2 regions of the Mesorhizobium sp. M1295 genome follow, and region 1 is predicted to be linked to the other one. Evidence: predicted binding sites of a transcription regulator. Region 1 holds the regulator's gene; the other holds the start of a gene.

Region 1 (5,769 bases):
CCAGCGTCACCTCGATGCCATCTGGTACCGTCCAGTTCTTCGCCACGGCATCCAGCACCGCCGCCACGGTCTGCGGCTTCATCAGCGACGGCGTACCGCCACCGAGAAAGATGCTTGTCACCTCGCGCGGCCCGGTGCGGCCGCGCATGGTCGCCAACTCGGCCTCGAAGGCGCGCGCAAAACGCTCCTGGTCGACCGGCTGGTGGCGGACATGGCTGTTGAAGTCGCAATAGGGGCACTTGGCCGCGCAGAACGGCCAGTGGATGTAGACGCCAAAACCCGGGCTGCGGTCGAGCAGCATGGTCATGCCGCGGCCAATCGGGCTTGCGCGAATTTCTGGAAGGCGCGGGCGCGGTGCGACAATGCTGTCGGCTGGCCCGGCTTCCAGCCATGTTTTTCCTCAGCGGTCATCTCGCCGAAGGTTTTTTCGAACCCGTTGGGCAAGAACACCGGGTCGTAGCCGAAGCCGAGTTCGCCGCGCGGCGGCCATACCAGCGTACCTTCGACCTCGCCGCGAAAATATTCAGCCTGGCCGTCGGGAAAGGCTAGGCAGATGACCGCGACAAAGCGGCCCTTGCGCTGAGCAGGCGCGATCGCGCCAACTTCCTGCAAGGCCACTTCCGTGCGCTGCATGGCCATGCCGAAGTCGCGGGGGCCGTCCGGCGTCTCGGCCCAGTTGGCAGTGTAGACGCCGGGTGCGCCGTCGAGCGCATCGACACATAGGCCGGAATCGTCCGACAGCGCCGGCAATCCAGTGGCCTTGGCAGCGGCCAAGGCTTTTATGAGCGCGTTCTCCTCGAAAGTGGTGCCGGTCTCGTCCGGTTCCGGCAAGCCGTATTCCTTGGCGGACCTCGCTTCTATGCCGAACGGCGCCATCAGATCGGCGAATTCGCGCAATTTGCCGGCATTGTGGCTTGCGACGACGATCTTATGCCCATCAAGCGAATGAACAATTGGCGAATGAACAGTCTGCGAATGCATCAGATGCCCCAGATTCTTGGCTCGGCGAATTCGATCGAATTGCCCGAGGGGTCGCGAATATAGATCGAGCGGCCGCCTTGCGGCCACTCGAACTCGCTTTCGATGGCGATGCTCTTTGCTTCCAGGTGCGCTTTCCAGCGCACGATCTCGTCGGCGCTTGCGGCGAAACAGAGATGGCCCTCGCCGACGGCGCCATGCGGCGGCACTGGCAGCCTGGCGTCGGCCGGCGGCGGCACTTTCGTCGCCTCGGCATTGAAGATAAGCAGCACGCCGTCGCCGCAGCGGAAGAAGAGATGCCTGCCCTCGACCTTGCCGAGCGGATCGAGCCCGAGGACGCCCGAATAGAACCGTTCCGCGGCAGCGAGATCCGTCACGTAGAGTGCTGATTCCAGGATTGCGGAAGGAGTCACAGGATCGTCACCCTCATCGTCATAACCTGAAGATCAGTCCACCGCCATCTGCTGCAGGCTGACCAGGCGCTGAATGCCTTTCTTGGCCAGCCCCATCAAGGCCGCGAACTGCTCTTCCGAGAACGGTTCGCCCTCGGCCGTGCCCTGGATCTCGACGATGCCGCCCTTGCCGGTCATGACGAAATTGGCGTCGGTTCCGGCCGAGGAATCCTCGATATAGTCAAGGTCGATGACCGGCTGACCATCATGGATGCCGCAGGAGATCGCCGCAACGTGATCCTTCAGCACCTTGCCCAGGCTCGCCATTTGGCGGGCTTCCATCCAGCGCAGGCAATCGTAAAGCGCCACCCAGCCGCCGGTGATCGAAGCGGTGCGCGTGCCGCCATCGGCCTGGATCACATCACAGTCGACGGTGATCTGCTGCTCGCCGAGCGCCTGCAGATCGACCACGGCGCGCAGGGAGCGGCCGATCAGCCGCTGGATCTCCAGCGTGCGGCCGCCTTGTTTGCCGGCCGAAGCCTCGCGGCGCATGCGCTCGCCGGTCGAACGCGGCAGCATGCCGTATTCCGCCGTCACCCAGCCCTTACCGGAGTTGCGCATCCAACCCGGCACCTTTTCCTCCAGGCTGGCCGTGCACAGCACATGCGTGTCGCCGAACTTCACCAGGCACGAGCCTTCCGCATGCTTGGAGACGCCGCGCTCGAAGGAGATGGGGCGCATTTCGTCGAACTGGCGTTTGGAAGGGCGCATTCAGGCTTCTTTCTTTCTTCGGGATCTTGGCCGGCTTGTAGCCGCACGGGGCGTGAGGCGCAAAGGAAAATGGACCGGTTGCGCCGACGCCGCGGAAGTCTATATCTTCGGGCCGGAGGTTTTTGGCTCGAAATGACCAAGGCAGTCGATCCCGGTTCGCAATCGCACGTGCTCCCGTCGCACGCGCTGCAATCGCCCGCGCTTCAATCGCTCGACATGCGTTCGCGCGACATCTTCCGGCGCATCGTCGATTCTTATCTGAGGGATGGCGAGCCGGTCGGCTCGCGCAGCCTGTCGCGCATCCTGCCGTCGTCGCTATCGCCGGCCACCATCCGCAACGTGATGAGCGACCTCGAGCATCTCGGCCTGATCTATGCGCCGCATATTTCGGCCGGCCGTCTGCCGACCCAGGCTGGCCTGCGCTTCTTCGTCGATGCGTTCATGGAACTCGGTGACCTCTCCGACGAGGAGCGCCGCACCATCGAGGCGCAGGTGCGCGCCTCCGGCTCGGGCGCGACGCTGGAGCATATGCTGACCGAGGCCAGCCAGATGCTGTCCGGCATGTCGCGCGGCGCCGGCCTTGTGCTCGCCGCCAAGAACGAGGTGGCGCTGAAGCACATCGAATTCATCCAGCTCGAGCCGACCAAGGCGTTGGCCGTGCTGGTCTCGCAGAACGGCGACGTCGAAAATCGCGTCGTCGATCTGCCCGCCGGCATCACCGTCTCGCAATTGCACGAAGCCTCCAATTTCCTCAACGCCCATATTCGCGGCCGCACCCTGGCCGAAGCGCGGGTCGAGATCGCCCGCATCAAGGAAGAGACCAGGGCAGCCCTCGATACGCTTTCACAGGATCTGGTCGAGAAGGGCCTGGCGGTCTGGGCAGGCGCCGAAAGCGGGGTGCCTGGGCGGCTTATCGTGCGCGGCCGCGCCAATCTCCTGGAAAACGTCACTGCCCAGGCCGACATCGAATTGCTGCGGCATCTCTTCGAGGATCTCGAAACCCAGGACGGACTGATCCAGCTCCTCGACCTCGCCGAGGAGGGCCCGGGCGTGCGCATCTTCATCGGTTCGGAAAACAAGCTGTTTTCTCTGTCGGGCTCATCACTGGTGGTGGCACCCTATCGCGACAAGGACGCCCGCGTCGTCGGTGCGCTCGGCGTCATCGGGCCGACGCGGCTGAATTATGCGCGCATAGTACCGATGGTCGACTATACCGCGCAGCTGATTTCGCGCATGCTGCGCTAGGAGCCGCCGCGGCCTGCCGCAAGGAGAAAAAGAATGGCGCTGGAATCGTTCAAGGCCCAGATCAGCCTGCTGCTCGAAGAAATGATCAACCAGCCAGAGGATCAGCACGAGGTGCAAGAGCAGTTGCGCGAGAAGCTGCAAGAGATGCGGGCCATGGGCTTGCCGCTGCCGGCCGATCTGGTCGCGCTGGAAAAGCGCCTCGACGACGATTTCTACGCCGCCGGCAAGTGAATCGGGGTTCGGCTTCAAATCCTCGTGTGCTGGACGGCCGCTTGGAACGACCAATGCCTCATCCCGTTTGCCCTTTTCGAGGCGAATCCCGGAGGACGTTGATGATCCGATCTGGCGGCTTTGCGGCCATTGCCGCTGCTCTCCTTGTTGCGACACCGGCAGCCGCCCAGCAGGCGGATCAGAAGGTGCTCAAAGGCGAAGCCGCTTTTGGCGATTGGCACGCCGACAGGCCTGGCACCCGCCGCCTGATCGGGGCGCAAGACATGCCGCCAGCCGATCCCGCCCAATCCGCTTCGAACGGCGCCGGCGTGGCGGAACGGCCCGAAAGCGCCAAGCCAGATTTGCCGCCGGGCTTTTCGGCCGAACTGATCGCATCCGGCATCGTCAATCCGCGCGTCGTGCGCGTCGCTCCGAATGGCGACCTGTTCGTTGCCAACAGCCATGCCGACCAGATACGTGTCTACCGTCTCGCCGAGGACAGCGCCAAGCCCATCGAGAAAGCGATCTTCGCCAAGGGGCTCAGTTATCCCTACGGCATCGCCTTCTATCCGCCAGGAGACAAGCCGCAATGGGTCTATGTCGCAAACAGCGACAGCATCGTCCGCTTTCCTTATCGCGACGGCGACCTGAAGGCATCCGGCAAACCAGAAACCATTGTCGCGGAAATCCCGTCGGGTGGTCACACGACCCGCGACATCGCCTTCTCGCCGGACGGCAAGACGCTTTATCTGTCGGTTGGCTCCGCGTCGAACGTCGGCGAGGACATGGAGGAGCCGGATGATGGCTTGGACGCCTGGGTGAACTCAAAGCCGCTCGGTGCGGCCTGGGGCTCCGAGGACGGCCGTGCCGATGTGCTCGCCTTCGACCCGGATGGGAAAAATCCCCGAACTGTCGCCACCGGCCTGCGCAACTGTACGGGCATGACCGTGCAGCCCGCCACCGGCGCATTGTGGTGCGTCGTCAATGAGCGCGACGAACTCGGCGACAATGTGCCGTTCGAATTTGCAACTGCAGTCAAGGACGGCGGATTCTATGGTTGGCCTTGGTACTACATCGGCAATCACGAGGATCCGCGCCATCAGGGCGAGCGGCCCGACCTCGCCGGCAAGGCCACTGTCCCCGACGTGCTGATGCAGGCGCATTCGGCGCCGATGAACATAGCCTTCTACGACGGCAACAACTTTCCGGCGGATTATCAGGGTGACGCCTTCGTCACCATGCATGGTTCGTGGAACCGTGGCGCCAGGACCGGCTACAAGGTGGTGAGGCTCAAATTCAGGGATGGCAAGCCGACCGGCGAATATGAGGACTTCATGACCGGCCTCGTTATCTCGAACGACGCCGTCTGGGGCCGCCCGGTCGGTATCGCCATCGCCAAGGACGGCTCGCTGATCGTCACCGAGGACGGCAACGGCACCATCTGGCGCGTTACCTACGAAGACGGCCGCTCTTGAACGGCGGTGTCGCCTGCTGCGCTGGCGCAATCGAATCCGGGCCGAGGGAATTCACCCAACTTCCACATTGTGCGACAAGAGCGAATCATGACGCTCACCGGGTTCCTCGCCTATAGTGCTGCCCTCGGCATCGCCGCAGCCATCCCCGGCCCCGGCGTCACCGCACTCGTTGCGCGTGCGCTGGGTTCCGGCTTCCGCTCGTCGCTGGCCATGTCCTTCGGGCTGATGCTCGGCGACCTGACGTATCTCACGGCCGTGGTGCTCGGCCTCGCTTTCGTCGCACAGACCTTTGGCATGATCTTTCTGATCATCAAATGGCTGGGCGTCGCCTACCTCGCTTTTCTTGGCTGGCGTTTCTGGACGAACGGCATCACGCCCGAGACGGTGGAGGCGAAGAAAGGCAAGGGCGGCTTGGCATCCAGCTTTGTAGCCGGTCTCGCCGTCACGCTCGGCAATCCGAAGACGATGATCTTCTATCTAGCCATCACCCCGACCATCGTCGATCTGAAGACGATCACGCTGGCCGATTACGGCATCCTAGTTGCGCTCACGATCGTCGTCCTGCTTGTGGTGCTGGTGCCTTATCTGGCGCTCGCGGCCAAGCGCGCTGGTTCCTGAAGTCGCCGCGGGCGCTGAGGGCACTCAACCGCACCGCCGCCGGTTTCATGATCGGGGCGGCGGCAGCTATCGCCGCCCGC
Region 2 (5,769 bases), on a different contig from region 1:
GAGCCCTTCGAACGATGCGATGAGTTCTACCGCAACCAGGGTCTGCCAGCCGTTGGCAAGGCCTTCTCGCAGCCCTGTAAAGATCGACGGCACGGCGGAAGGCAGCACGATCATCGTGAGTTTCGACCAGCGGCTGAACGAAAGGACACGGCCAGACCCGTCTCACGACGACGCCATTGCGCTTCGCCGCCATCAGGCTGGGTAGAGGACTTGCACGTCTAAAGCTGTCGATCATGCTCGGCACACACAAAAGGGCGGCATCGCTGCCGCCCTTTCCGTAAGCTTGCGAGATCGGCTGAATTAGAAATCCATACCGCCCATGCCGCCCATGCCACCGCCGGGCATACCAGCCGGCATGCCGCCGCCAGCCGACTCCTTCTTCGGAGCCTCGGCGATCATAGCTTCGGTGGTGACCAGCAGGCCGGCGACCGAGGCCGCGTCCTGCAGAGCCGTGCGCACAACCTTGACCGGATCGACGATACCCATGGCGATCATGTCGCCATATTCGCCGGTCTGGGCGTTGTAACCGAAGGTCGCGCCCTTGTTCTCAAGGATCTTGCCGGCAACGATCGATGCTTCCGCACCGGCGTTGGCCGCGATCTGACGGGCCGGAGCCTGCAGCGCGCGACGCACGATTGCGATGCCCGCGGTCTGGTCGGAGTTAGCGCCGGTGACGGTGATGGCCAGCGAAGCGCGCAGCAGGGCGACGCCGCCGCCGGGAACGATGCCTTCTTCGACGGCCGCACGGGTCGCGTTGAGGGCGTCATCGACGCGGTCCTTCTTTTCCTTGACTTCCACTTCGGTCGCACCGCCGACGCGGATGACGGCAACGCCGCCCGCCAGCTTGGCGAGACGTTCCTGCAGCTTCTCCTTGTCGTAGTCCGAGGTGGTCTCCTCGATCTGCTGCTTGATCTGGGCAACGCGGCCCTGGATTTCTTCCTTCTTGCCGGCGCCGTCGACGATGGTGGTGTTCTCCTTGGAGATCGACACCTTCTTGGCGCGGCCGAGCATGTTGAGGCCGACATTCTCGAGCTTGATGCCGAGGTCTTCGGAAATGACCTGGCCACCGGTGAGGATGGCGATGTCTTCCAGCATGGCCTTGCGGCGATCACCAAAGCCCGGCGCCTTGACGGCAGCGATCTTCAGGCCGCCACGCAGCTTGTTGACGACCAGCGTGGCCAGGGCCTCGCCTTCGACATCTTCCGAGATGATGACCAGCGGCTTCGAGGTCTGCACGACGGCCTCGAGGATCGGCAGCATGGCCTGCAGGTTGGAGAGCTTCTTCTCGTGGAGAAGAATGTAGGCGTCTTCCAGATCCGCAACCATCTTTTCGGCGTTGGTGACGAAGTAGGGCGAGAGATAGCCGCGGTCGAACTGCATGCCTTCGACCACTTCGAGCTCGGTCTCGGCGGTCTTGGCTTCCTCAACCGTGATGACGCCCTCATTGCCGACCTTCTGCATCGCTTCAGCGATCATCGAGCCGACCGAAACGTCGCCATTGCCGGCGATGGTGCCGACCTGGGCAACCTCTTCCGAGGTCTTGATCTTCTTGGCGTTCTTGATCAGCGTCGCGACGACGTCGCTAACCGCAAGGTCGATGCCGCGCTTGAGGTCCATCGGGTTCATGCCGGCGGCAACCGCCTTGTGGCCTTCCTGGACGATCGACTGCGCCAGAACGGTCGCCGTCGTGGTGCCGTCGCCGGCGATGTCGTTGGTCTTCGAAGCAACTTCGCGGACCATCTGCGCGCCCATGTTCTCGAACTTGTCCTCAAGCTCAATTTCCTTGGCGACGGTGACGCCGTCCTTGGTGATGCGCGGTGCGCCGAACGACTTGTCGATGACGACGTTGCGGCCCTTGGGGCCGAGCGTGACCTTCACCGCGTCGGCGAGGATGTTGACGCCGCGCAGCATGCGCTCACGGGCGTCACGGGAGAATTTTACGTCTTTGGCAGCCATTTTTTACTCCTGGGCATTTCGCCCGAAATTCAGATTGGATGGTGCGGATGAAAGGCGGCGGCGTGTCAGCCGATGACGCCCATGATGTCCGCTTCCTTCATGATCAGAAGGTCTTCGCCGTTGAGCTTGACTTCGGTGCCCGACCACTTGCCGAACAGGATGCGGTCGCCAGCCTTGACGTCCAGCGGGACGAGCTTGCCAACCTCGTCACGGGCGCCGGAACCGATGGCGATGATCTCGCCTTCCTGCGGCTTTTCCTTAGCCGTATCGGGGATGATGATCCCGCCGGCGGTCTTCGCTTCGGACTCGACGCGGCGAACGACCACGCGGTCATGCAGCGGCCGGAAATTCGACTTTGCCATTTTTGGATTTCCCTGGTGCGGATGTTGAACGGTTCTCCGTTGCCGGAGCGTGGTTAGCACTCACCAGAAGCGAGTGCTAACGCGGCAGTGAGATAGGCCGTAGGCTCCTGCTAGTCAAGACGGAAGAGGGACGGGCGAAGAGCAAACGAGCGTGGAAGCACCGAGCCCTTTACGTGAAAGACGTCGGAGATCGGACATGGATGGGGCGGCTCACCATTTGTAACTGAAGGCTTTATTCATTTGGCACGATTGGTGCAGCGGATGATCCGCAAACGTTGCGCGCGACAAATATGAGAGGTGAACGCCATCAGGACTCTTGCGGTTAACGGGTCCACTCGGTGTTTACGGTGTTGGCCGCCGCGCGGGCGCCAGGACTCCGGCCATCCCGATAGTCACCAATCCAATCTGCGGAGAACAGGAGGCAAGATGAGAGCGACAGTCAGCATGAACTCGAATTTGAAATGTTTGGCCAAAGCAACTGCCATCGCCTTGCTCTGGACGGTCACGGCTACGTCGGCGGACGAAGGTATGTGGATGCCGGGCCAGACTGCGGAAGTGGGCGCGGCCATGCGGCCGTCTGGACGCTGACCCGCTCAACGCGATCGTATCACTGGGCGGATGCTCCGCCTCGTTCGTCAGTCCACAAGGGCTGGTCGCAACCAATCATCACTGGGTGTTCGAATCCATCCAATACCACAGCAAAGAGGGCCAGGACTATCTCACAGACGGCTTTCTGGCGAAGAGCCCTGGGTGAAGAATTGCCCGCGGCGCCAGGCAGCCGAATCCATGTGATCGAGGACATGCGGGATGTGACCGCCGAAATACTCAAGGGCGTCTCGGACAAGCTGAATGGGTTTGCCCGCTATGAGCGGCTCGCCACGAACCGCAAGGCCCTGATCGCCGCATGTGAAGGACAGCCCAATCGCCGCTGCGACGTAGGGGCCTATTATGGCGGCGCCTCCTACTATCTCCAGCAGAAGCTCGAAATCGAGGACGTGCGCCTTGTCTATGCGCCCGCGCTCGGCATCGGTAACTTCGGCGGCGAAACGGACAATTGGATGTGGCCGCGCCACACAGGCGACTTCGGCTTTTATCGCGCCTATGTCGCTCCTGATGGTTCCTCCCGGCCATATGCGCGCGACAATGTGCCTTACCGGCCGAAGAGTTGGCTACCCATAGCCTGTGCAGGCGTCAAGGAAGGCGACCTTGTGATGGTCGCCGGCTTTCCCGGCGCAACCCACCAGTTCCTGACGGCGGATGAAGTCCGGTTCAACTTCGCGCAATTCGAACCGCGGTTGCAGCGTTCGCTCTCGGATTATGTCGCCCAGATCAAAAGGCAACGGCAGGCAATCGCGAGGCGCAGATCCATTGACCGCCCGCTTCACAAATTGGCTCGGCCTAAAACGCATGGGAAAAGCAGAAAAGGCAACAGATCGGCACCAGAATGAATATGGCCGCGCGAACTGACAGACGCGCCAACAATCGGCATCTCGCATGGTCGGTGGCACTGGACGTGGCTCCCACCCTGCTGGCGCGACTCCCCATCAGGTCGTCGGGGTTTCGCTGGCGAAAAAAACTTCCGCGTGTCTCTGCGCGATCCATCCCGCTTGCGCGTGCCTAGTCAACCAAAAAACTGACCATCTGCAGGATCAGGATCAGCAAAAAAAGCCAAAGGCAGACGCCAAAACAGCTGCCAGCAGGACGATGCGTTGTTTCTTCACCCAAAGTTCCCCCGGGAGAGAGTCTAATGATAATCCTTAAAAAAGGCGCCCTGGAACAGGGCGCCCCACGCTCATTTGTGCAAGTTTAAAGTTTAGCTTGCCTGCTTTATGTAATTAACATTTCTTTTATGCGACACTTCTCCAAGTGTTACTTGAACAAATCGAACGTATCGCACATTTAGACGAACTGTACATTCGATAGCGACTTTGACGCATGCGTTTACTGGCGGTATACATCCTTCACCGTTGCCGCAAGGCATTGGCCCACTCGCGCGGCACCTCCTTCACGACAAAGGTTGAAAGCCCGTCCTCGGGCGTTTCATTTCCAAGATTACTTCGATCCACTCATACGGGCTTCCCGAGCGAGACCGTGGGTTCGGACGGTGCGAATGAATTTCTCGTTATAATCGAATTGATTATAAGGGTATATTTCTACGTTGAGTATAAAGGATGTCAACCCCGCGCCAGCGGCAATTTTGTCCGGGCGACCGCCGTTTCGTCGAGGACATAGTGGCGGAAGCGATAAAGCTTCGCCGGCCGACCGCCGGTGTCAAAAGCACTTTCGCCGGTCTCCTCCACCAGTTCCTGCTGCTCCATCAACCGGCGAAAGTTCTGCTGAAGCGCCCCTGCCGATGTAGTCGTCAACGCCGTCCGCGTCAGCGCATTGCCATCGGCGAGAAGCCAACGACATTGTTGATGACGAACGTAACGATCCGCGGCTTCAGAGAGGAATGCGCGCTTCGTCCAGATGGATGGAGTGGGCTGGCAGGTCCGGGCGGCCGCGCCGTTGAGGATGCAGCATCGAGAGCCGCGCTCGCCGAGGATGACATAGGTCGAGATTCGCGCGCCGGAAGTCTTGCTCCATGTCTCCACGAATCCATTGGCAGGATCCCGGCTTCTTCGCAGTGGTCAGGGTCGAGCGTTATCGAACCGTGGTAGTTGAGGTTTGCTTCGGTGACGTGGATGCCGTGCAGCTTGCCGGCGCTATTTTTCGCATTGGTCCCGTTGTCCTATTCATCTCACAAAGTCAGTCCTGATGTTGAGCAGCTTCGCTGGGCTAAATCCCGACGACGAGCGCCCCGCCGCTGAGTCCCGCACCTGCCGCCGCCAGGAGTATTTTCTTGCCCGGCCGAAACGGCTCCGCTTGATTGGCGAGCGACAGTGAGAGCGGGATCGTCGCGGCCGAAGAGTTGCCGTATTCGGCAATCGTCTTGACAATTGCTTGATCCGCTATGCCGAGGTTACTCCCGACAGCATCGAAAATGCGAGCATTGGCCTGATGCGGCACGAACCGGTCGACATCCTGTGGTCGCACTCCGGCAGCGGCTAGCGCGCTTATCGAGCAATCGGTCATCATCTCGACGGCCTTTGCGAACACTTCGCGGCCGTCGGTCATCGTCATTCGGGTTTGCGCGAGGTCGAGGTCACCGTGGAACGGGATGTTGCTTCCTCCTGCGGGAATCTGGATCAGGCCGTATCGCGAGCCGTCCGAATCCACGGAGGCACCGAGAATTCCCCGACCAGTATCCTCGCACGGACCGATCACGAGGGCGCCGGCGGCATCGGCAAACAGCACGGCGCTGGCGCGCTCAGAGGGATTGATGCGGCGGCTGAGGATATTGGCGGCGATAACAAGGCTCGATTTGCCGTGCAGGCGGGTAAATCCGTCCGCAAACATCAGCGCATAGATGAAACCGGCGCAGGCGCCGGTCAGATCGACAGCGCCGGCG

The links. The regulator HrcA, encoded in region 1, represses chaperone genes, less so after heat shock. The targets are predictions, from matches to a motif close to GTTAGCACTCNCNNNNNGNGAGTGCTAAC.
Region 2: groES (co-chaperone GroES) is a predicted target of HrcA. The motif match lies at 2,371-2,399, and genes of this name have one in related genera.

The regions. Positions count from the first base shown of each region.
Region 1 covers NZ_JAMYLU010000005.1:179,829-185,597, forward strand. The annotation lists gene hemW (radical SAM family heme chaperone HemW) at 1-307, opposite strand, end outside; gene rdgB (RdgB/HAM1 family non-canonical purine NTP pyrophosphatase) at 304-981, opposite strand; gene NKH29_RS10220 (VOC family protein) at 981-1,391, opposite strand; gene rph (ribonuclease PH) at 1,425-2,141, opposite strand; gene hrcA (heat-inducible transcriptional repressor HrcA) at 2,274-3,386, shown strand; gene NKH29_RS10235 (hypothetical protein) at 3,420-3,617, shown strand; gene NKH29_RS10240 (PQQ-dependent sugar dehydrogenase) at 3,719-5,071, shown strand; partial or broken gene NKH29_RS10245 (LysE family translocator) at 5,159-5,769, shown strand, end outside.
Region 2 covers NZ_JAMYLU010000029.1:17,345-23,113, reverse strand. The annotation lists gene NKH29_RS28425 (hypothetical protein) at 1-114, opposite strand, end outside; gene groL (chaperonin GroEL) at 301-1,956, opposite strand; gene groES (co-chaperone GroES) at 2,022-2,318, opposite strand; gene NKH29_RS28410 (S46 family peptidase) at 2,797-3,072, shown strand; gene NKH29_RS28405 (S46 family peptidase) at 3,119-3,766, shown strand; partial or broken gene NKH29_RS28400 (NrtR DNA-binding winged helix domain-containing protein) at 4,493-4,699, opposite strand; partial or broken gene NKH29_RS28395 (aspartate 1-decarboxylase) at 4,729-5,013, opposite strand; gene bioZ (3-oxopimeloyl-[acyl-carrier-protein] synthase BioZ) at 5,097-5,769, opposite strand, start outside.